DNA from 3 places in the Paenibacillus sp. EPM92 genome. Region 1 is predicted to be linked to each of the others. Evidence: riboswitches for the same ligand, from Rfam matches in the RefSeq annotation. Region 1 holds a riboswitch; each other region holds the start of a gene.
What was found. Region 1 has a riboswitch for cyclic di-AMP ahead of JMF85_RS10605 (APC family permease). Riboswitches for the same ligand answer to the same signal wherever they lie in the genome.
Positions count from the first base shown of each region.

Region 1 (9,484 bases):
CGCCCTTCTCCGGCTCCGGCAAGTGTCGCAGCATGCCTTCGAAATAATGCTCCGCCACTTTCATCTGGCTTTCGATTTCATGATCCTCGAAGTAGTAGCCATTGCCCCGCGAAGCCGATTTCAGCCTGCCCTCGAACAATCCGATCAAGATTTCGATCAGCAAATGGTACGAGAACAAAAACTCCGGTCCCTTGCCCCGCTCCGTGAACATATCCACCGGAATCCGCTTCATGATCGGCGATTCCTCCACCAGACGCGTGGCGAGGACGTGGTAGAAACGGCGCTGTTCGCGAAGCACAGCCAGATTGCCCCCGATTTTACGCGGAAGCTTGTTGATGTCGGAGAACAGCTGACGCTCCTGTCTGGCGTTGATGTCCAAATAAATCATCGTCGACATCGGGAAGGTGTACAGTTTGCTAAGCTTCTTGCCGATTTCTTCCATCCGGTCGTACTCCCGGCGGTCTTTGGCGCGCGCCATCGCGCTTTGCAGCGTTTCCATCAAACGGCGGAAAGCGGCCAACCGGTGCTGCCCATCCACGACATAGAGCTTCTCGATCGCTTGCAGGCGGTATACACCGGATGCCGGATCATATTCCCCGGCTCCTCGGGCAGACAGGATGATCCCCGGAAAATAAATGCCTTGGCCGTGGTCCAGATACAACATGATATAGTCCATCATCCGGGATAAATTAAGCGGAACGATGGAGCGCTGTACTTCGAGATCCACTTCGTAAATCGCGAACAGCTTGCTCATCGGCAGCGTAGTGGACAACGTCGTTTGACCGAACGTTCGGGAGAGCGTTCCCGGAATTTCGATGAACGACGACGTTTTTTGTACAGCCAACAATTCAGATAAAGATGAGATTTGATCCAAAGCTAAATTCCTCCTTTGCGGGTTCGTTATTAAGAAGCCGTCATGCCTTTCGAATCAAAATGGCAAAAATAGGTTGATATGACTCCATTATACACGTTTTAAGACCTAAACATTCAGCTTATCCCCGAATTGATTCGTTTTTTCACGAAAAAAGTGAATCTCTCCCTCTCGTTCCGCTAGAGTACCCCGGTCGATTCACTAGCTTCTTAGACAAAAAAGCGTCGAACGAGCGGCCGAACGCATACATCCAGACAGACAGCGAATTGCAGCTACTCCCATCATAAAATAAAAACTGTGGCCGATTCAAATACTAACGGCTGACTGTGGAAGTGTAATTTTTGTTATTTTCATATTTTCGACAAATCTGTAGAACGACTCCCCGCGTATATGTTATATATTATTACATATATATGACTTTATAGCGGTCAGGATTTTCGGGGAGGGGTTGGCATGACCATCGGATTTCGCACGATCAAAACGGCGGTTGGCGTCAGCATCGCTATATTGATCGCACAATCGCTGCACTTGTCGTCTTATACGTCGGCCGGGATTTTGGCGCTGCTGTGCATTCAAAAAACAAGAAAACAGTCGTTCACAGCCGTCTGGGAACGGCTCCTCGCCTGCCTCGCAGGAATGGCGATGTCCGGCTTCATGTTTCACTTTTTCGGGCGTCATCCGTTAATTTTCATTCTGCTGTACATGCTGTTCATTCCGGTTTGCGTCAGGTTCAAAATTCAAGGCGGCATCGCCAGCAGCTCCGTCATCATCATGCACATCTATATGAACGGCGCGCTTAACACGTCCTTCGTGCTCAATGAGTTGGCCATCATCGCAATCGGCCTCGGCGTGGCGCTTATCGTCAATTTGTATATGCCGGGCATTGATAAACAAATTTCACAATACAAAGAAGAGATTCATGCCAACATGTCCGCCATCCTCGGCCAATTCGCTAAATATTTAGTCGAAGGTTACGGGCTGTGGGACGGCAAAGAGCTGCTCACGCTCGCCAAGCTGCTCGATAAAGGCAAAAATTTGGCCATTCTCGAAGTGGAAAACAACATGATGCGGAAGGATAATCCGTTTCTGTACTACTTCGAACAAAAGCAGCGGCAGTATCAAATACTCGAACGCATGCTGACGCTCGTCTCGATGCTGGACACCACCCTCGAGCAAGGCGTGCGCATCGGACGCTTGATCGACGAGCTCGGCCGTGACCTTCAAGCGGGGCGAGACCTCGCCTCGTACCATGAGAAGCTGAGAGCGATCCGCGAATACCACAAGCAGCTGCCTCTCCCGGTCACGCGCGCCGAGTTCGAGAACCGGGCAAACTTGTTCTCCTTAGCGAATGAGCTGGAGAAGTTCATTGAAACCATGTAATTCGCGCTCACAAAAGCCTTCTGCTTTGCACAGTCCGGACGGGATGCGCGAAGAGAAGGCTATTTGGCTGGGCTGAACGACTACTTCGCTGCAGAAGCAGCTGTCGCACTTTGTACCTAATCATAACAAATCTTATTGTCGAAAGATAGCTAAAAGTACCTGAGATTCGCCTTCATATCAAGGATTCCGGCTGTGCCCTAAATAAATAAACGCAGTGCGAACATGCTCAGAATGCCAATGAGGACCGTCCCCAGCAGGCTGCGTGTGATCATGGCTGCCGTAAAAGTAAGCAAGGCGGCTACTAACTCCGCTTTATTTATAAAAAACGAAGCCTCCCCTTGCGGTGCGAACAGTTCCTGTCCAATCAACGCAGCCATAATAGCAATCGGAACATGCTTCAACCACTGCAATGCCCAGCTTGGCAATTGAATACGGCTAAGCGCTACAAGGGGAAGAATTCTCGGAATGAAGGTTACAATAGCCGCTCCGATAATAATGAATACGATGTGCCATCTTATTTCCATTTATCCATCACCAATCCTATGGTTGAAGCTAGAACGGTAGCCACGATAACACCTAAGCTTCCGGATGAAATCATGCTCATTCCCACGATAATGAAGATCGCGCTGATTGCGACAACAACGTCTTTCATGATTTGACCGCGGCTTGCCATTTGCAGTACAAGAAGTCCTATAAACATCGCCGGCAAAGCAAAATCAAGACCATACCTCTCCGGATTTGTAATCCATTGTCCAAAATACGCGCCGGCCATATTCGCGACAAACCAGTTCAAGTATGCTGTCACGTTAAGACCGTGCATCCATCTTTCACTGATCCGCTCCTTGCCGGCTGCCCGGGTTAATGCCACTCCGAACGTCTCATCGGTTAGCAGGGAACCTATCCCAATATTTTTCATCGGAGAGAGATGTCGAAAATAAGGCGATAAGGCCGCGCTTAGCAAAATATGGCGGAGATTCACAAAAAAAATCGTAAAGATCATGGCGGTAACGGAATAACTGGCCGTGATCATCCCGGCAAAAATAAATTGTGCGGAACCCGCATAAAGCAGCAAGGACAGAAGAGCGATTTCCGCTAAGCTTAAGCCTGCGGTCTTCTCCACGACGCCTGCGGCGAACCCGATGCTTAAGTACCCGAGCAAAGTAGGAATACAATCCTTTACCCCCTGTATGAACGTATCGTCCTTGGGGGCAGCTGTCGTGTTTGTTTGCATGTGATCTGCTCCATCATCTCATCAGTTTTCAATGCCATATTCTATTAATTATATCATTTTCGCACTCGCCAACCAAAGAGTCCTCCTCATGCGCCCGCAAATTTTCTCCCGATTGACCAGACCTATGATGTTTTTCTCTATTTTTTTTGATATGATTATAGAATGTGTAATTTGTCAGACTAGAAAGCAGGTGTCTAGGAATATGCTTCTGAAGTATGACTCTAGCGGACATTACGTGCGTTCCCGGATGAAGACCGTGTGGTTAATCCTGGGGATATTGCTGGTCGCCGCAAATCTTCGGGCCGCCATCACAGGATTAGGCCCCTTGGTAGATGCGATTCGTTTAGAGACTCATTTATCGAATACGGTAACCGGCATGCTAACCGCTTTGCCGTTACTGGCCTTTGCCGCGCTCTCCCCGGTTGCCCCTAAAATTTCACGCAAAATCGGGATGGAAATGACGCTTTTCCTAAGCATGATCGTGCTAATTGTCGGGATTCTTCTAAGGTCCTATGCTTCGGTCGTCACGCTATTCATGGGTACAATCATCATCGGTCTTGCCATTGCGATCGGAAACGTGCTGCTGCCGGGCCTTGTTAAACGGGATTTTCCCGAGCATGTAGGATTCATGACCGGTGCGTACTCGGTTTCGATGAACGTCTTTGGCGCACTGGCTTCGGGTATCAGCGTCCCCCTTTCGGTGGGGGCAGGACTTGGCTGGCGGGGGTCTCTCGCAAGCTGGGCTGTCTTAGGCGGATTGGCCGCGCTCTTCTGGCTGCCGCAGCTTCGTTCCCGCCAGGCAGCGTCAACTGCGGGCGGCGGCGGCTCCATCTGGCGCTCCTCCCTGGCATGGCAGGTCACCTTGTTCATGGGCTTGCAGTCGTGGCTTTTTTACATTAATGCGGCATGGCTGCCCGAAATTCTGCATAGCCGGGGGATGAGCGTCTCAGCCGCCGGATGGATGCTATCCGCCATGCAGTTTGTAAGCCTGCCGGTTTCATTCATCGTTCCGATTCTCGCCGGGCGCAGTTCCAACCAAAGAGGCATTGTAATCGTAACGGTGCTCTTTCACCTTATTGGATACCTCGGATTGCTTAGCGGGAATACCTCGCTGATCTGGCTTTGGATTATTTGTATTGGGATTGCAGTAGGTTCAAGCATCAGTTTGGCGCTTGCTTTCTTCGGGCTTCGCACGCAGAATGCGCGTCAAGCCGCCGAGCTGTCGGGGATGGCGCAGTCCGTCGGATATTTGCTTGCCGCGTTCGGCCCCGTCCTGTTCGGGTTTCTTCATGACGTGACCAACACTTGGGCAATTCCGTTGTTAATCACTGTGGCGGCCAGTCTTCTGCTGCTGTCCGTGGGCCTCGGGGCCGGACGCAACGCGTATGTGACAGCCGGCAGCAAGAAAGAATCATCATGAGATCAAAGCTTTGTTGGAGCGGATTTACCCGATGATTTAACTGGAGCGTAATCTGAAGCAGGACCTTCGCAATTGCGGAGGTCCTGCTTCAGATTCGTGCGGGGCAGGGGGCCGCCGGCACAAAAATCTTCGCTTGATATTACGGATAAAAGGATTCGTTCTTCAACCAAGTTCCACCCTCATCGGTGCTCCGGTAAAACATCGTTGCCGACCGGAGCGCTCCCCGTGCCGCCTCTTCGACTGAAGCAAACCGATTGTCCGTTGAAACGTACGGGTTGGCATTATCCGCTCCTCTATAATAATGACTTAGTTCATAAAAGTAATGACCGGCTTCATTCTTCAGGATTTTAATTCCGACTTCTTTACCATCAATGCGAGCCTTTAAAGCCTGGACGACCTCGTGAACAGCTTCAATATCAGGATGAAGATTCGCCAGCTCAAATAAATTCAACATCAGGTGCCTCCATTCGTGGATTTTGGTCTGAACGCAGCAGCTCTAATTAATGCTTCAAATGAAAAGGTACAGTCGAAATCGTAACGTCTTTTCGATTTAATCAATAGGCACGAATTAATATACTGGATTGATTATGCAGAAAATTGTGCCACCAACTCCTTGTAATAAATTGCGGAATCATCACCGTTACATAATCCGTCTCGCTGGTTTTCCATTCAATTGTATCGATAAATTTAATTAAAGGTCTCAGTATGCTCCGATAACTGGATTTTAAAATAACAAGCCGAACGCCTGAATTCCACTCCTCCCATTTTTTCTCCATCTTCTGTGCATCATCGTCGTCAAAAGCAACATAAACGGCAATAATGTTCTCTGATATCGACTTGGCATACCCGATCGTATTTAAAACGACCCGATTAACCCCTGCCACCGGGACAACGATCACATTTCCTTTGGTCACTGGCGTCTCTGCTTTCGGATCAATCCGCAGTTCATTAGCCATATTCAGGTAATGCTTGTGGATACGAATAAAGAAATAGATAACAACCGGAAGGAAAAGGAATGTGATCCATACTTGTGAAAATTTTGTAATCAAAAAGATTAAGCAGATGGAGAACGTTGTGATCATTCCGATTGTATTGATTAAAAAGCTGATAGCCCAACCCTTCGGTTTCATTTTCCACCAGCGGCGCATCATTCCTGTTTGGGACAAGGTAAACGGAATAAACACGCCTAAAGCATACAAAGGAATCAGGCCTTCCGTATGTCCCTGAGCAATAACAATTAAAATAGCCGATAAAACACCGAGTACGATGATCCCGTTTGAAAACCCGAGTCGATCCCCTCTGGCGGTAAACATACGGGGCATAAATTTGTCTTTTGCCATCATGTAGGCAAGCAGCGGAAATGCGGCATAGGCTGTATTCGCAGCGAGAAATAAGATCAAAGCCGTAGAAGCTTGTATGGCATAATACATGGGCCCCCGGCCAAACGTGGAAGCGGCGATTTGGGAAACGACGGTTTCTTCAGGTCTCGGTGTAATGCCATAGGTATAGGCTAGAAAACTAATCCCCATAAATAAGCTGCCTAAAATAAGTCCCATCATCATCAGGGTTCTTGCCGCATTTTTCTCCGCCGGTGCCTTGAAGTTAGGTATTGCATTAGATACGGCCTCAACCCCGGTCAATGCGGAACAGCCGGAACTGAAAGCCTTAAGGAGTATAAATAAACTAATTCCCGAGATTGCCATATCATGAGTTTGGGGCGCTGCAGAAACACCGCCTGCAGCATATTTATATAACCCGCTCAGGATAAGAAGCACAATTAGAGTGACAAACAGGTAAACCGGATAAGCAAGGATAGAAGCCGATTCCGTGATTCCCCGTAAATTCATGATGGTCAAAAAAGCAATCATCACAATAGCAATGAGAACACGATGGTCGTGAAGGCCAGGGAAAGCGGATGTGATCGCATCGGTTCCAGCAGAAATACTAACAGCCACAGTTAAAATATAATCAACTAATAAGGATCCCCCTGCTAATAAACCGACAGGCACCCCCAGATTCTCCTTCGATACGATGTATGCCCCGCCCCCCGTCGGATAAGCATATATGGTTTGGCGATAGGAAAGAATTAAAATCGTTAATAACCCTAATACAGCAATGGAAATCGGAATGGAATACCATAATGCCACAAAACCTACTGTCATTAAAACCAGCAATATTTGTTCCGTGCCGTAAGCAACAGAAGACAGTGCATCCGATGATAATACGGCAAGAGCCTTAAATTTGCTCAACTTCTCTTCCGCGAGTTCTTCGGATTTCAAAGGACGACCGATTAAGAACCGTTTCAAAGCAGACATCATCTTGAATGCTTCCCCCTTTTGAAGCCGATTCTCTGCTTCATGATTTGGATATTTTACCCGATGTTGCTGTGTTTTTATCCACATTAAATATCAACTCCTAAAGTCACAAACGGTTGTACATCTTCAAATCCTAAAGAGACATAAAAAAAGAAGCCTGACAGAAGAGGACTCTTCTCGCGGCTTCCTGGGTACGGCAAAAAAACCGTATCTTTCGCACGACAAAATCGCCTCTCTTTTTACGCTTACGAGGTTAGCTGACGGATTCGGACGTAAGAGTCGCCCTATTCTAAGCAAATGTACAAATGTACGGGATTGCTTTAGAAATTCACCCCAAAGTAATAAGCGGTGTAACAACCTTGCCCATTACCGAATGGTTCCCCCGATCCCCTAAAGGACTCAGCGATAAAGACGCATTTCATTTTTGATATCCCGGTTTTTGGCAATAAAAAGCCACAGAGGCGCTTCCCCTGTGGTCACGTTAGACGATCACAGTTTCCCCATCTCCTCCACACAACGCTTACGAGGTTAGCTGACGGATTCGGGTGGTGAGAGTTGCACCCTACCTCGGACAAAAACACTACCGATGTTTGTGTCCAAGGATTCACCCCTTCAAACTTTGATTTTTGGCTCTCACACCAATAAGCAAAGCTCGAGTTTGGTTCCCCCGCTTTCCCAAAGGGAAATTAAGCGAATTAGAATTAGAAACGTTATTTTGTTTTCATGAGTTGTATCATACGCTTATTCAAAAAAGCTGTAAAACAGATGAAATCAAGATATTAGACATCGTTTTGATAAAACGACGCGTGATACCGCTTACATATCATGCGGTCTTTTATTTCATGCTTTTTACTCGATGAATCGCGTTTTTTCTTTTCCCCAACAACCAAAAAGCCTTCATCTCACGATCCCTCTTATAGAGGAAACGTAAAAAGAAGGCTTGATTAGGGGGGCGACAGCTAAGAAATCTGCACACCTTTTTTAAGTGATTTAAAGTCGATGTTCGAGTTTAAGAGCAACGGCAGTATCTTCATGCTGCTTACCATCGGAGCAAGACACTGTCGGCAAATCGGCTGACATTCAAAGGCAAAGTTGTCACGAATCCAACCCTTACAGTCTTCATTTTCACATGACCAAATCATCGTATTTTCCGTAGGGATATCCTCTAACAATTTTTTCCGAAAATACATGATGAACCCCTCCTTATGATCCAAAAGAAAAGCTGCCCTCCATATTTGTTAGGGCAGCTTGCTTTGGGTTTTACAGCTTTACAACATTTTCGGCTTGCGGACCGCGATTTCCTTGTACGACATTGAATTCAACACGTTGACCTTCATCTAACGATTTGAAACCATCGCCTGTGATTGCACTGAAATGCACGAACACGTCGTTGCCGCCTTCCACTTCGATAAAACCAAAACCTTTTTCAGCATTAAACCATTTCACTGTACCTGTTTGCATAATATGACCTCCAAATTTTTATTTAACATGTACTTTTTATTTTTGGAAACAAATAAAAAATTCACACATTGAAAAAGGTACCATCGCACAAATGATAACCCTTTGCAATATGTGAATCAAGGTTTCAAATATATGATTAAAGTAATCATACCACACTCAAACGCAAAGGGCAAGTTTTTCTCTCCTCCACAAACCAAAAAGCCCTCGTCTTACGATTCTCCGCAAAGAAGAACCGTAAAAAGAAGACTTTGTTAGGTCCATTGGATTTCCTCAGATCTGCAGCTCCCCAAGCTTAATCAGCTCGACAACCGCTTGCGAACGCCCTTTTACATTTAATTTCTGCATGACGTTGGAGATATGGTTGCGTACGGTTTTCTCACTGATAAACAGCTGCTGCGCGATATCTTTCGTCGTTTTGTCCTGCACCAGCAGTTCAAATACTTCGCGTTCGCGATTGGTGAGTAAAAATTTACTTTTGTGATCGCTGCCCTTCAAATGTCACCCCTCCTTGCCCGGGTTTTTGTATCAATACAAGGTCTAGGGATACAGTCAAATTCAGTTTATGAAGGGTCACGTATACTGGTGCGGCAACCGTCCAAAAATGGGCGAGACGATGAGGCATCGCAGCTATTGGCGGGGAATCCGCCAGGGTACGGTTTTCCGGCATACGGTTATGAATGCAGGCGGCATGTTATAAGGCTGATGAATAAAGACGAGTTGTTCCTGCACAGCCGAGCCTATATTCATAAACATGTCCATCCTCTCTGGTCTGTTACATCTTAAGATACCCAACATGGAATGGATCT
Region 1 is NZ_BCPS01000054.1:75,545-85,028, reverse strand. Features, by position in the region: gene JMF85_RS10635 (DGQHR domain-containing protein) at 1-874, opposite strand, end outside; gene JMF85_RS10630 (aromatic acid exporter family protein) at 1,325-2,251, shown strand; gene JMF85_RS10625 (AzlD domain-containing protein) at 2,449-2,775, opposite strand; gene JMF85_RS10620 (AzlC family ABC transporter permease) at 2,766-3,482, opposite strand; gene JMF85_RS10615 (CynX/NimT family MFS transporter) at 3,685-4,902, shown strand; gene JMF85_RS10610 (hypothetical protein) at 5,042-5,356, opposite strand; gene JMF85_RS10605 (APC family permease) at 5,457-7,220, opposite strand; cyclic di-AMP (ydaO/yuaA leader) riboswitch at 7,444-7,632, opposite strand; cyclic di-AMP (ydaO/yuaA leader) riboswitch at 7,720-7,920, opposite strand; gene JMF85_RS10600 (cold-shock protein) at 8,177-8,407, opposite strand; gene JMF85_RS10595 (cold-shock protein) at 8,478-8,678, opposite strand; gene JMF85_RS10590 (helix-turn-helix domain-containing protein) at 8,949-9,173, opposite strand.

Region 2 (3,450 bases), on a different contig from region 1:
AAGCCAATTGTACGAGGCCAAGTGTTAGCAGCACTTGGTCTTTATTAAATAAATCATAACATATGATGAGCATCCCAGCAATTATTAGTTACCATGACCGAACAACGGATTATTGTAGATGATGCAGCGGACTGAATCGGGGCTCTCGCTGCGATGATGTTCGACCGATGTGTTTGTCATCTTCCGCCTCATGCGGACAATTGAATAATCAATTCCATTGCTTCTTACTTAGAATTGCGATAAGATTAGAATAATTATAAATAGTGAGATTCATTTCGCGGACAATAAAAAAATTTACGCGCGTCGAGACTAAAGGAGAGTGCATCCATGATGGTATTGGAACAACTCGACAAAATCAATCGGCAGTTGAGGAGCAGCAACTATAAATTAACCCCCCAGCGCGAAGCGACGGTTCGGGTTTTATTGGAGAATGAGCAGGAACATCTGAGCGCCGAGGATGTGTATATGCTCGTGAAAGACAAATATCCCGATATCGGCCTGGCTACTGTATACCGGACGTTGGAGCTGCTGGCCGAGCTTCATATCGTGGAGAAGATGAACTTCGGAGACGGGGTTGCCCGCTTCGACCTCCGCAGCGAAGAACATACGCATATGCACCATCATTTGATTTGCACGGTATGCGGGGCGCTCAAGGAAATCAAAGACGATTGGCTGCTTGAATTGGAGAATCGACTTCAACAAGAATATGGCTTTAAAGTAACGGATCATCGTCTCGACTTCATGGGCACCTATCACACCTGCAAAAGTAGCGAATGTAAAAGAGCAAGCAAGGCAATATCTTAAAATGCCTTGCTGACGGGGAGTCTTTCGATCTTGGAAAGACTTCTTTTTGTTGTGCAGGAGAAGACCCGCCTGCATAACCGTTGCGAAGTTACCGGAAGACCGAGAGGATCTATGGAGCTGGCAAAATCAGCCTAAACTCGTCGGCGAGGTAAAAACTTCAAGCTTCGCAGTTGACTGGCCGTTAAGGTTAAGGTATGATGTGAAGTAATCGTAAAAATTACAAATATTATTGTCGTGAACGGCCCCGGTCCAAGTTGTAGTGACAAAAATGCTAACATCCGGTCAGGGAATTGTGCCCTAACCCTGCGTGCTGGGTTTATAGCGGTTTACATGGGGGGGTGTGATATTGAAGAAGAGCACACAAAACGATGATGAGACGATCATTAGTCATCACTCCCAGACACAATGGCAACGCCGGGAACAGGAATTGGCCTGTTGGGTGCAGCGGGCGAAGCCAAGAAAGCGTCCCAAACAAACCGTTATTTTGGGGAACACCCCGGTCGATGCCGAACTGCTTATGGCTCTTACCCTCCTTAAGCGGACGCGCATCCAGACGGAATTTTCTTGCGCGGGCGTAAGTTTATTGGATGAACCTGAAGATCATTCGCTCTATGCGTATATAACCATCACCGGCTCGGCGACAGCGGATCGATTCGTACAGCTGGCCCTGACACGGATGAGACACCGTCTGCTTGTAACATGGGAGCCGCGCCGGAACCGGTACGATCTTTCTTCATTTTTTATCGGACACAACCGTTCTTTCTGCTTGCTGATGCAACGATGCGCGGAAATATTCGCTGAGCTTGAGGACGAGCAATCAAGGTAATTGGCAACTGTAGAGGAGGTGAACAGGATGAGGGTAATCGTAACATTGGCTTGCACGGAAACGGGAGATCGTAACTATACGACGACAAAAAACAAAAAGAATCAAACCGGACGATTGGAAATGCGCAAATATTGTCCGCGTCTCCAAAGACACACCTTACATCGGGAAACCAGATAAACATATTTCCTTGACTTCTCAAAAATGTTTGTATATCATAAACGTACGCTTAATTTCCGGTTTTCGAATCGGAAAGCGGGGGAACCAATGTAATTGGGGCGAATCATGTAACGATGTAGGGAACCATCTTTCCCGAGCCCGGCAGCTAACCTCGTCAGCAGGAGATGGGTCAAGTTTCTACATGCATTAACCTGCATCTATTGACCCGAGATCAGGGTCTTTTTGTTTGTTTGAAGACCCTTCGAATGACGATCGGTTATCGCCATGCTGCGATATCGTTCGTCTCGAATCGGGTCTTTTTGTTTTACTTGTTAAAAGAAAGCACAAATCGTTTATTCCAGGAAAAGGAGGGAACAGATCAGGTCTGTGGTTTGAAAAAACTCGTAGTAGGAGGAGCAAATATGACACAGCCGAAATATATAACGGATATTGATAAGATACTGGAAATTCCTGAGGATGAAAGAAAGAAGCTTAAACCGATTACAGATAAGTTTGTATTTCGGGTGAACGACTATTATTTGAACCTGATTGATTGGGACGATCCTGAAGATCCGATCCGAAAGCTGGTCATCCCTAATGAAGGGGAGTTATCCGAATATGGGCGCTGGGATGCCTCCGATGAGGATACCAATTACGTAGTGCCGGGCTGCCAGCACAAATATCGGACTACGGCTCTCTTGCTGGTTTCTGAAGTATGCGGTGCATACTGCCGATATTGTTTCCGGAAGCGACTCTTTCGCAATGACGTTCATGAAGCGACGAAAGATATGGATCCCGGTCTAGCCTACATTGCGAGTCATCCGGAAATTAACAACGTGCTGCTTACCGGAGGAGATAGCTTGATTCTGGCAACAGCCAAATTGGAAAGCATCCTGAGCCGGTTAAGAGAAATCGACCATGTTAAAGTTATACGGCTCGGTTCGAAAATACCTGTTTTTAATCCGATGCGGATTTATGAAGACGAACGATTGCTGGAAGTCATCCGCCGTCATTCAAGCGTAAACCAGCGGATTTATGTGATGGCGCATATCAATCATCCTCGCGAGATTACCGCCGAAGCCAAGAAAGGCTTTGAAGCTCTTCATCAAGCCGGCGCTATTGTTGTCAATCAGACGCCTATTCTTAGAGGGATCAACGATAACCCCGAACGATTGGCAGAGCTGCTGGATAAGCTGTCATGGGCCGGCGTAACCCCCTATTATTTCTTCGTCAATCGTCCGGTGGCCGGCAATCGCGAGTTCGTTCTGCCGCTGCAGCAAGTGTACCGAATCGTGGAAGAAGCCAAGGCGCGCACTTCAGGCTTAGGTAAAAGGGTGCGTCTATCCATGAGTCACACCTCCGGCAAAATCGAAATTCTGGCTATTGATAACGGAAAGGCCTATCTGAAATATCACCAGTCGCGGGATAACGAATACGGCAAGTTCATGGTGTTGGATTGCCCTGAAGATGCGGCATGGTTCGATGATCTGCCAGGTAGCGATCAATATTGGCAGAAGCCCCAAAAGAAAACCGATGAAGTTATTTCGGTGAATGAGCTCCCTGATCTGCCGCGAGCGCATGCTAGATGAACAACCACATAAGTCATGTAATAAAGCATCGCTGTGCTATATTCTAACTTGATATAAACAGGATAATAGGATAAG
Region 2 is NZ_BCPS01000069.1:36,627-40,076, forward strand. Features, by position in the region: gene fur (ferric iron uptake transcriptional regulator) at 328-804, shown strand; gene JMF85_RS16195 (hypothetical protein) at 1,145-1,630, shown strand; gene rpmG (50S ribosomal protein L33) at 1,658-1,807, shown strand; cyclic di-AMP (ydaO/yuaA leader) riboswitch at 1,844-1,983, shown strand; gene JMF85_RS16205 (KamA family radical SAM protein) at 2,209-3,375, shown strand.
Region 2: it holds a riboswitch for cyclic di-AMP, as region 1 does, so the genes downstream of both, JMF85_RS16205 (KamA family radical SAM protein) here and JMF85_RS10605 (APC family permease) in region 1, are expected to answer to the same signal.

Region 3 (9,484 bases), on a different contig from region 1:
GCTTCCGCGTTCGGCATCTTCGCCAATCAAGGGGTGCGCGCTGCGCCGACGGCCATTCTGCGCATCGAGGACCGGCGCGGGCGGGTGCTGTACGAAGCGAGCCCTTCGGAGGAAACGATCATTGAGCCGGCCTACACGTACGTCATGACGCAGCTGATGGAGAGCGTGTTCGATCAGGGAGGCACGGGCAGCCGCGTGTCCAGCGTCCTGAAGCGTCCGGTCGCCGGCAAAACCGGCACAACCAACACGGACGCCTGGATGGTCGGGTATACGCCCGAGCTGTCGACGGCAGTCTGGGTCGGGTACGACAAGGACCGCAACATCGGTAATGTCGAATCGCACCTGGCGGCGCCGATCTTCGCCGAGTTCACGGAGCGGACTCTGGAATCCGTGCCTCCGAAGATGTTTCCGATTCCCGAGGGCGTGGTCAGCGTCTACATTGATCCCGCAACAGGCAAGCTCGCCAACGACAGCTGCCCGAAATCGCGGATGGAAGCCTTCATCCAAGGCACGGAGCCGAAGGAATACTGCTCGCAGGAGCCGGTGAAGGACGAGCCGGTTAAGCAGGATCCGGGCAAAACCGGCGGCTCGTGGTGGAACGATTTGAAGCGCTGGTGGGCGAGCTGACAGCTGCAATGGCACGCAAGCAAGCGGCCGGCGGCAAGGGCAGACGGTTGAGGTTGATGCAGGCGCAGCTGTACAGACGCATTGGCGGACTGTTGATAGCCTGGACAGACCCCGCGCGCGTAAACAGGCGCAGGGTAGCGTTGGCAGAAGGTTGACGGCAGGTCAAACATAGGCGGCAAGAGGGGCTCCCGGCAAGCCGGATCGTTGATCCGTTTGCCAGAGGGGTCCTTTTCGTTTGAACGCTCGCCTTTCCGGTGATAACGACAGACGCGCGGCGGAAATAACGGAATTGTCCCGTGCTAGCGATCGCGCAGCCCCTCATGGATGTCAGGCGCATGGCCGCTTTGGCGCAGAAGGCCCGGCTTCGCCGGACAACACAAAAAGGCAGACCGAGAGGTCTGCCTTCCTGCTGTCCTAGTATATGATGCATATACTAGGCATTAGTATACATCGTTATGGATGGTGACACAATACCGTCACATAATGTACAAAAATTTAAGCAAGCGCCGTCTTAAGCGACTCGTCCGACCGTTCCCACATCCCCGGATCGTTCTCGATCAGCAGGTTTTTGAGCAGCGCCTTTTCCTTCTCTCCCAGATTGTCGACCATAATTTTGCGCTTGAGCGCATAGTCCATCCGGTTGACGTGATCGGCAAGAACTTTCCAGCCGCGGCGGTTGTCCGGATCGACGGTCATCTCGCAGGAGGTTACGCCGGCGTAATATTTGCCGTCCTCATGGAAGTCGACGGCCACCCAAACGATCCAGCAAGGCCGGCCGTTCGGCACTTCATCCTTGTTCGGCGAAAACTTGATTCCCTTCTCCACCCTGCTCTTCGCATGCAGCGCGCCTAAGTCCAAGTACGCCTCGTCTCCATCGATAATAACGCTGGACAATTGACTTAAATCAATCGAGCCCTGCCCGAAGCCGCGGTGCTTCGTTTCTTTTTTATTGACGATATTTAAAGCCGGCAGTTTCTTCTTCTCGCCAGACTCCGCATTCGCCTGTCCGCCGGCGCCCAAATCCTTTGTATCCACCGTTACATCCCCTTCCTTTCACTACCTTCATAGATTTAACGTCTACCCGTCTTTCTTTTATTATCCATGAAACAGTGAGGCTTGACAATTTTTTGTTCATGGTTTCTTGTCCCGTTACATATACATGCCTTAGATGCTTGTCAACGGGGTGAAAATCGATGAGTAAACGACTCGGCAACCGACTTGCCATATGGGGCTGCGTGACGGTCCTCGCCTGCAGCAGCGCCCTGCTGCCAGGCGCGATTTTTTCGAACGAAATACGGACAGGCGATGCGGACGGAGGCTGGCAGCTGCCCTACAGCGCTGTCACTGCGGCTTCCGCCAGGCCGGACGCCTCTGCGCCGGGCCCTCTTGCCCTGAAGCCGACCCGCACCGCGGGCGAGCATGCGCACGCGGTGGTCGCGGCGCCGGCCTGGCCGTCCGCCCGGGGGCAAGCGGACGGCTCGTCCACCGGCTTATTCCTGCCTGGCAGCGAAGCGCTGCCGGTCAGCGGGCGGGTTACCGAGCCTGCGGCGCCTCCGCCCGCGCCGCCGAGCTTGCCGGCGAGGCCGGTTGAGAAGCCTTCGCCCAGACCCTTGTCCAACCGCATCGTCGAATACCACCTGAACGCTGAGTTCGACGCCGAGGGCAAACTGATTCACGGCACCTCCTCCCTCACTTGGAAAAACCCCGGCAGTGTCCCGGTCCAGGATCTGTACTTCCACTTGTATCCGAATGCGTTCGAATCGAAAAAAACGACGTTCATGCAGGAGTCCGGCGGCAAGCTGCGCGAGGATGCAAGCACGGAAGACAACTACGGGAGCATGAAGCTCATTTCCATTCAAATGCTGAACGGGAATGAAACGGAGCTGACCGACCGGATCGAGTACGTGCAGCCGGACGACGGCAACGTTCATGACCGGACGCTCGTGAAGGTGCCGCTGCCGAAGGCTGTCGCCCCGGGCGAGCAGGTGACGCTGCTCACCTCGTTCACGGTGCAGCTGCCGCAAGTGTTTGCGCGTATGGGGTACGCCGGCGACTTCATGATGGCGGGGCAGTGGTACCCGAAAATCGCCGTCTATGAGCCCAAAGGAACGCGCGGGCAAGCGGAAGAAGGCTGGAATTTGCACCAGTATCACGGGAACTCCGAGTTTTATGCCGACTTCGGCATCTACAATGTGAAGCTGCGCGTGCCGGTGGGCTATACCGTGGCGGCGAGCGGATTCCCGACCAAACCTGTTGTGAACGACGGCAAGACGCGGCTCTATACCTTCTACGCCGACGACGTTCACGATTTCGCCTGGGCCGCCTCACCGAACTTCGTCTACTTCGAGGAGCCTTATGCCACCAAGGATTTGCCTGGCGTCCGGATCAAGCTGTATCTCGATCCGAAGCACGAGCATCTGAAAGCGCGTTATATGACGGCCGCGAAAAAAGCGCTCGCCCGCTATTCGGAATGGTACGGCAGCTATCCTTACTCGACACTGTCCATTGTCGTGCCTCCGGAGAACGGCAACGGCGCCGGCGGTATGGAGTATCCGACGCTCGTCACCGCTTGGGGAGCAGGCGAAGACAACCCGAGCCTTGAGCTCGAACGCGTCATCGTTCATGAGATCGGGCATCAGTTTTTTTACGGCATGGTAGCCAGCAACGAATTCGAGGAAGCCTGGCTGGACGAAGGGTTCACGTCCTACGCCGAAGATAGGCTGATGGAGAAAGAGTACGGCGTGCGTTCGAACCGTCTCGTCGAATCGAGCTACATCACCGCCCCTGCTTCACTCAAGCTGAACGCCTGGAACTATGCGGGGCACGGCAACTACGCCGAGAATGTCTATACCCGGGCCAAGCTCGTGCTGAAGGCGATAGAAGGGCAAGCGGGCCAGGAGACGATGAATAAAATTATGCGGACGTACTTCCAGCGCTGGAAGTTCAAGCATCCGTCCACCGAAGATTTTCAACGCACCGTGGAAGATGTGACGAAATCGAGCTGGAAAGAATTTTTCGATCAATATGTGTACGGCGGCATGATGGCCAATTATGAAGTGGCGGGGATCCATACGAAGAAGATGACGGAGAACGGCCAAACGGTGTACGAGAACAGCGTCAAACTGCGCAAGCTCGGCGGCACCGTCCCGAGCGTCCCGGTTCGATTCCACTTTGCCGACGGCACGCAAATCGATAAGACATGGAACGGCTCTGAGAGCGAAATCATCTACAAGCTGACGCATGCCGCGCCGCTCGACTGGGCGGCGATCGATCCGCAGCATACGATCGTGCTGGAAAACAAGCGGATTAACGGCTTTATGAAGACGAACGTGGATACGAAGCTGTCCGTCCGCTGGAATATGGGCATCGTTAAAATACTGGAGACCTTGTTCGGCTGGGTCGCGTGGTGAGGAGGGTTCGTACACATGTGGAATCGCGTTAAATCGGGCTGGTCGATCGCCTGGGGGCAGCCGTTCGCCGTCTTCACCTTATTTGTATACCATCTGGCTTGGGGTATCGCCCTCTACAAGCTGGTCCAGTCGGTTGTGCTGCCCTTGCTTCACCGCTACCCGACGGAGCTGTCGAAGGAAGCCGTGCAGCTGTTCTGGATTGAAAGCCAATTCCAGCTGATGAAGACAAACCTGATCGAGCCCTTCCTCTGGTGGGGACTAGCGCTGCTTGCGCTTCGGATGCTGCTGCATCCGTTGCTGAATGCCGGTGTCTACTACTCGCTTCAGAACCGTGACATGAACGCCGGCTACCGGTTCGTGGAAGGCATCCGCAGGCTGACGCTGCCCTATTTCGGATTCTACGCCGCTCAACTGCTGCTGACGCTGGCTCCGCTCGTATGGCTCGTACCGCTGGCCACCGAGCTGTTCGGCTCGCAAGTGTCCTACTCGGGGCTTGTGCGCGCGCTGCTGCCTGTACTTTCGGCGTTCGCAGTCTACCTGCTGCTCATCCAGCTCGTCTTCATGTACCTGCAGATCGGCAAAGCAAGCGGACGTTCGATGCTGTTCACCTGCCTCTTTATCGTCCGCCACCTGCCGGCAATCGTACTGGCCGCGCTTACCGTGCTCGGTCTGGGGCTTCTGGCGACGGCGGCCGTGATGGCGGCGTCCTTCTTCTGGGCCGGCTTCCTGGCCCTGCTCGCCGTCCAGGTGTTCCGCCTGGCGCAAATGTTCTTTAAAGTATGGGCGATCGGCACGCAATTCGCGCTTTGGACGGAGAAAGCGTAGCGGCGTGCGCGACGCACGGCGAAGAGGCCAAGGACGCAGCAGCGGCCTTGGCCTCGCTGCGCGATATCTCCCGATATCGGCAGTGCGGCCCAGCCGTGCGTGCGGACCGCAGCCGCCAATGACCCCAGCGCCCATCCGCAAACCGCGCCTTCGCCCCGCGCTTCCCTATCCATTACCCCTGCGCCTTCTCGAGCACAAGCCGAAGCTGCACTTGGATGTCATTCTGCGTGTCGAGCGCCACGGTGTGCGGATTTTTCATGCCGAAATCGGCGAACGTCACGACTGTACTGCCTTCCAGCCTCAGCTGCCCTTGCTCATACAAGGCCTCGCTCCGGAACGTCACGTCCTTCTTCCTGTCCTTCACTTGCAGCGTACCGCTCATTTGAAAACCGACTTTCTCGCCTTCCTTCCATGCCTGCGGCAGCTGGTCGAACGACTTGGCGGTGAACACCGCTTCCGGGAACTGCGCTGTGTCGAAATAATCTTTGCTCTTAATATGGTTGTCGCGCTGCGGATTTCCCGACTGCAGCACACTCGTCTCGATTTTGCCTTCGGCCGTCGTCCTCGACGCATCGGCCGTGTTCAGCTCCCAGCTTCCCTGAGTCGGCGTCACGACAAAATTCACCGTCTCCTTCGACGTAGTAACGGAGAAATACACCTCCGATGCCGGCAGCACCGACCACTTCCCGTCGATCTGCTCCGCCTTGATGGCTTGTCCCGTCGCAGCGGCTCCGCCGACTGGCGCGGAGGCCGGAATGACCTCCTTCACCTCGATATGATTGCCGGCAAAATAATCGTACGCGCCATAGGCCCCGGCTAGTAACACAACTGCAACTCCTGCGGATAATGCGAGTGTTTTCGTTGTCATCAATACGCCTCCTTCAATTGTTAACACTACAATCCGTAGTGTAATTGTATAAAGAAAAATCCCTTAACGGGACCGATCCGCGATATGACTCGCTCAAACGCCACGGCTTCAACTTAAAGCAGCGACAAGAAAAACAAACCCGACAGGAAAACCACAACCGGCAGCGACACGATCGCCAGCTTTACCGGCAGTCCCAGCGAAGGCGCGCCTTGCTGATCGAGAATTTGCCGGATCCGGTAGTTAATCGAGGTATCTGCGAAAGAGACGTACGCGAAATCCATCGAAGCGGTCCGCTCCCTCTTCTTCATCAGCTTCAACAAGGCGCTCCCCAAGCTCGCCGGCGATCCCATGACCGCCATCGCCTCGCGATCGGCCAATATCTCCCGCGCAATCTTATAATGATGGTAACACCAGCGCAGAATCGGGATATAACGCATGACCGAACAAGCGAGGTGCAGCAAGAACGTCTTCAGCGGATCTCGATGATTCCGGTGATACTGCTCGTGGTACACGACCGCTTCCAGCTCATCGCGATCGAGCAGCTTCAGCAATCCGGTGGATAAGATGATCTTCGGCCGGAACAATCCGAGCGTCAGCGCGATCGGCTCCGCGCACATGACGACCAGCAGGTCAGGCTTGTCCGCGCTGAACCGGGCATTCAGCTCCTGCGTCGACCGCTCATGCCGGGAAGCGAGCAGCTTCCGGTAGGCGCGCCTCGACAAGCAGACTTGCTTCGCCCAGATCCAGAGGCTTAAGCCGAACGTATAAGCGACCAGCACGCTAAGCAGCGGCGTCACCGAATCGAAGCCGAGCGCCTGCAGCAGACTGCTGCAAATTTCAAAGACGTTGAACCGAAGCGACCAGCCGAACAGAACATGAGCCGCATATAGCCCCATCTGGACCCACACGATCAGCGCAAGGACGAACGCAGAAGCAAATAACATTCTAGACCGATTTTCCCACATGGCCTATCTTTCCTTTTTCAGGTCTTTAATTTTTTGTTCCAGCTTCTCGATCATCTCCGCATCGGCCTCTTCCAGCGCGTCGAGCATATGATTGACAACCAGCGGACCGAAATCTTCGAGCAGTTCGTGCGCAATTTCCCTCGATTGAATATCCAGAAAATGTTCTTTTGAATGCACCGGCTCGTACACCGACGCCCGACCCGCCTGTTTCTTCATGAGCACGCCTTTGTCGACCAAGCGGTTCATCACGGTCATGACCGTATTGAAGTTCAAATGCTCATCCTGCTGCTCCAGCTTCTTCTGGACTTCTTTAATGGACTGATTCGGATGCGTCCACAGGATGTCCAGCACTTTCGACTCCAGCGGTCCGAAGAACCGTTTCAAGCCCTTCTCATAAAACTTGAAGCTATGAATTTTCATTTGCCATGCACCCCACACTACAAATTGTAGTGAAGCTATAAAGCGTTGTCAAATCCTCTCAATGAATCCGGGTCTTATACAGCTTTGTGTTATGGTCCTGGGTACCGTACCGATACTATCGGCCGCCCTCGTATGCGCAATCGCGAGCTTTCGAGGCGTTCCGACAATCGTTCACGAAGCACGTGTAAAAATTACGGAAGGCCCGGCATCCGCATTTGTATGTATCCGCTTACAATGTCAATCTATCTAGTATACCCGCCCGGTTTCGTTTTAATCCCTGTATTTATTACAAGTTTGTGACAAAAGAAGGATATCGTCACTTTTGCTCGAATAACTGTACTTGGAAAATAAAACAGAAAATATTGCCGAATTTCTGCGCGCAGAAAACGGGGGAACCAGTTTTTGGGTGAATTGATCTCGCTTCAGAGTGATCATAGGGAACCTTCAACCGAACCCTTCAGCTAACCTCGTAGGCTCTGGAAGGGGAAACTTCTTTGAAGAAGCTTGTCAGTTTTGTTTTTTCCGCAGCACTGTTTTGCACGATTTCGGTAGGCAGCGTATTTGCTGAAACCCCATTAAGCGCAGCGGTTAACGAAGGTTTAGGCTCTCCTTACAAGTGGGCGGGCACAACAACCAACGGCTTCGACTGCTCCGGCTTCACTTCTTGGGTGTTCGACAAACTCGGCGTCGACCTGCCGCACTCCTCCAAGGGCCAAGCCCAGCTCGGCACCACGGTGGAGAAGAACGACCTCCGTCCCGGCGATCTTGTCTTTTTCAACACGGACGGCAAAGGCATCTCTCATGTCGGCGTATACGTAGGAGACGGCAAATTTTATCACTCCGCCACGAACGAAGGCGTTGTGATCACGAAGATGACCGATTCTTATTATGCGAAGCGTTATGTAACGGCCCGTCGCATCCTTTCGGATGATCAATATGGGCAGGTTATGACCGACGCCAAGTAACCATCGCTAAGACGTAAACGATTCACTTGTCTGGAAAGCCCTCGGCTTGAACCGACGATCCCGCACCTGCGTGCCGGTCGATTACGGGACAAGCCGCCAGGGCTTTCTGTCTTTTTATTCCGGGAAGGAGCCGCAGCCGCGAAGCCGTGATCCAAACAGCGAAAAAAAAGCCGTTCTCCCCGTCGTTAGACGTGAAGAACGGCTCTTCTGGTTTAACCGAGCAAGCGATGCAGCGTGCTAATCACGCGTTCTTTCTGAATCGGCTTCACGATAAAATCTTTCGCGCCCAGGCTGATCGCTTCGATGACCAGCTTCTGCTGGCCCATTGCGGAGCACATCAGCACTTTGGCGTTGCGGTCGTACTTCATGATGTTTCGCAGCGCCTCGATACCGTCCATTTCGGGCATGGTGATGTCCATGGTAACCAAATCGGGCTTCAGCATCCAATATTTCTGGAGCGCCACAACGCCGTTCTCCGCTTCGCCGACGACCTCATGCCCCAGTTCTTTCAACATTCCACCGATGATCGCACGCATAAATGCCGCATCATCCACGACAAGCACCTTAGCCATTGGAATCGCCCCTTTTGTCCGAGTCTGCTGTACGCCGCTCTATGTTTTCAACCCAAATTTTCCAATTTTGTGATATACTCATATTATATAGGCTTCTAGACCTAATTCCGATTAAAATCCGACTAAAGTAGATCAATTCAGCTTTAACTCGTTCCTTTTTCCGATATATTTCAACAAAATTCGTAAAGCTCCGGAGAAGCAACGCTCGCAAGAAGCAGCCGGGGCCTTACCGTAGACAACAGAAGTCGAGCGAAGGGAGTAATCCGCACGTGGCTAACCGGAAGATCCTCATTGTGGAGGATGAGCCCGAGATTCGCAATTTACTTAACAACGCCCTTACGGATGACGGTTTCGACGTGTACGAAGCGACCGATATGCAAGAAGCGATTACGCAGTTCGACGCGGTCGAACCGGATTTGATTCTGCTGGACATCGGCCCCCCGGCAACCGCCGGCCTGGATACGTGCGCGGAGCTCCGCAGCTATTCCAACGCCCCCATCGTGCTGATCAGCAGTCGAAGCGGCTCGAGCGACATTATTCAAGGATTAGAGCTTGGCGCCGACGATTATATCGTGAAGCCGTTCGACCCCGAGGTGCTCGTCGCCCGGGTGCACGCGAACTTGCGGCGCACCGCCATCTTTCGCAGAGATCGCAAGTGGGAGGCGAGTGCCCCCGCCAAGGATGGCGTCATTGCATACGCCGGTCTCGAGATCGACCCGGTCCGCTTTCAAGTGCTGCTGGACGGCAAGCCGATCGCGCTTGTGACCAAAGAGTTTCAGCTGCTCGTCCATCTCGCACGCAACCCCGGGACCGTCTATACGCTGGAAGAGCT
Region 3 is NZ_BCPS01000019.1:21,808-31,291, forward strand. Features, by position in the region: gene JMF85_RS03140 (transglycosylase domain-containing protein) at 1-627, shown strand, start outside; gene JMF85_RS03145 (hypothetical protein) at 594-782, shown strand; gene JMF85_RS03150 (YwhD family protein) at 1,123-1,662, opposite strand; gene JMF85_RS03155 (M1 family metallopeptidase) at 1,821-4,037, shown strand; gene JMF85_RS03160 (hypothetical protein) at 4,053-4,862, shown strand; gene JMF85_RS03165 (YceI family protein) at 5,035-5,730, opposite strand; gene JMF85_RS03170 (M56 family metallopeptidase) at 5,844-6,674, opposite strand; gene JMF85_RS03175 (BlaI/MecI/CopY family transcriptional regulator) at 6,699-7,115, opposite strand; cyclic di-AMP (ydaO/yuaA leader) riboswitch at 7,469-7,606, shown strand; gene JMF85_RS03180 (C40 family peptidase) at 7,610-8,080, shown strand; gene JMF85_RS03185 (response regulator) at 8,293-8,652, opposite strand; gene JMF85_RS03190 (response regulator transcription factor) at 8,922-9,484, shown strand, end outside.
Region 3: it holds a riboswitch for cyclic di-AMP, as region 1 does, so the genes downstream of both, JMF85_RS03180 (C40 family peptidase) here and JMF85_RS10605 (APC family permease) in region 1, are expected to answer to the same signal.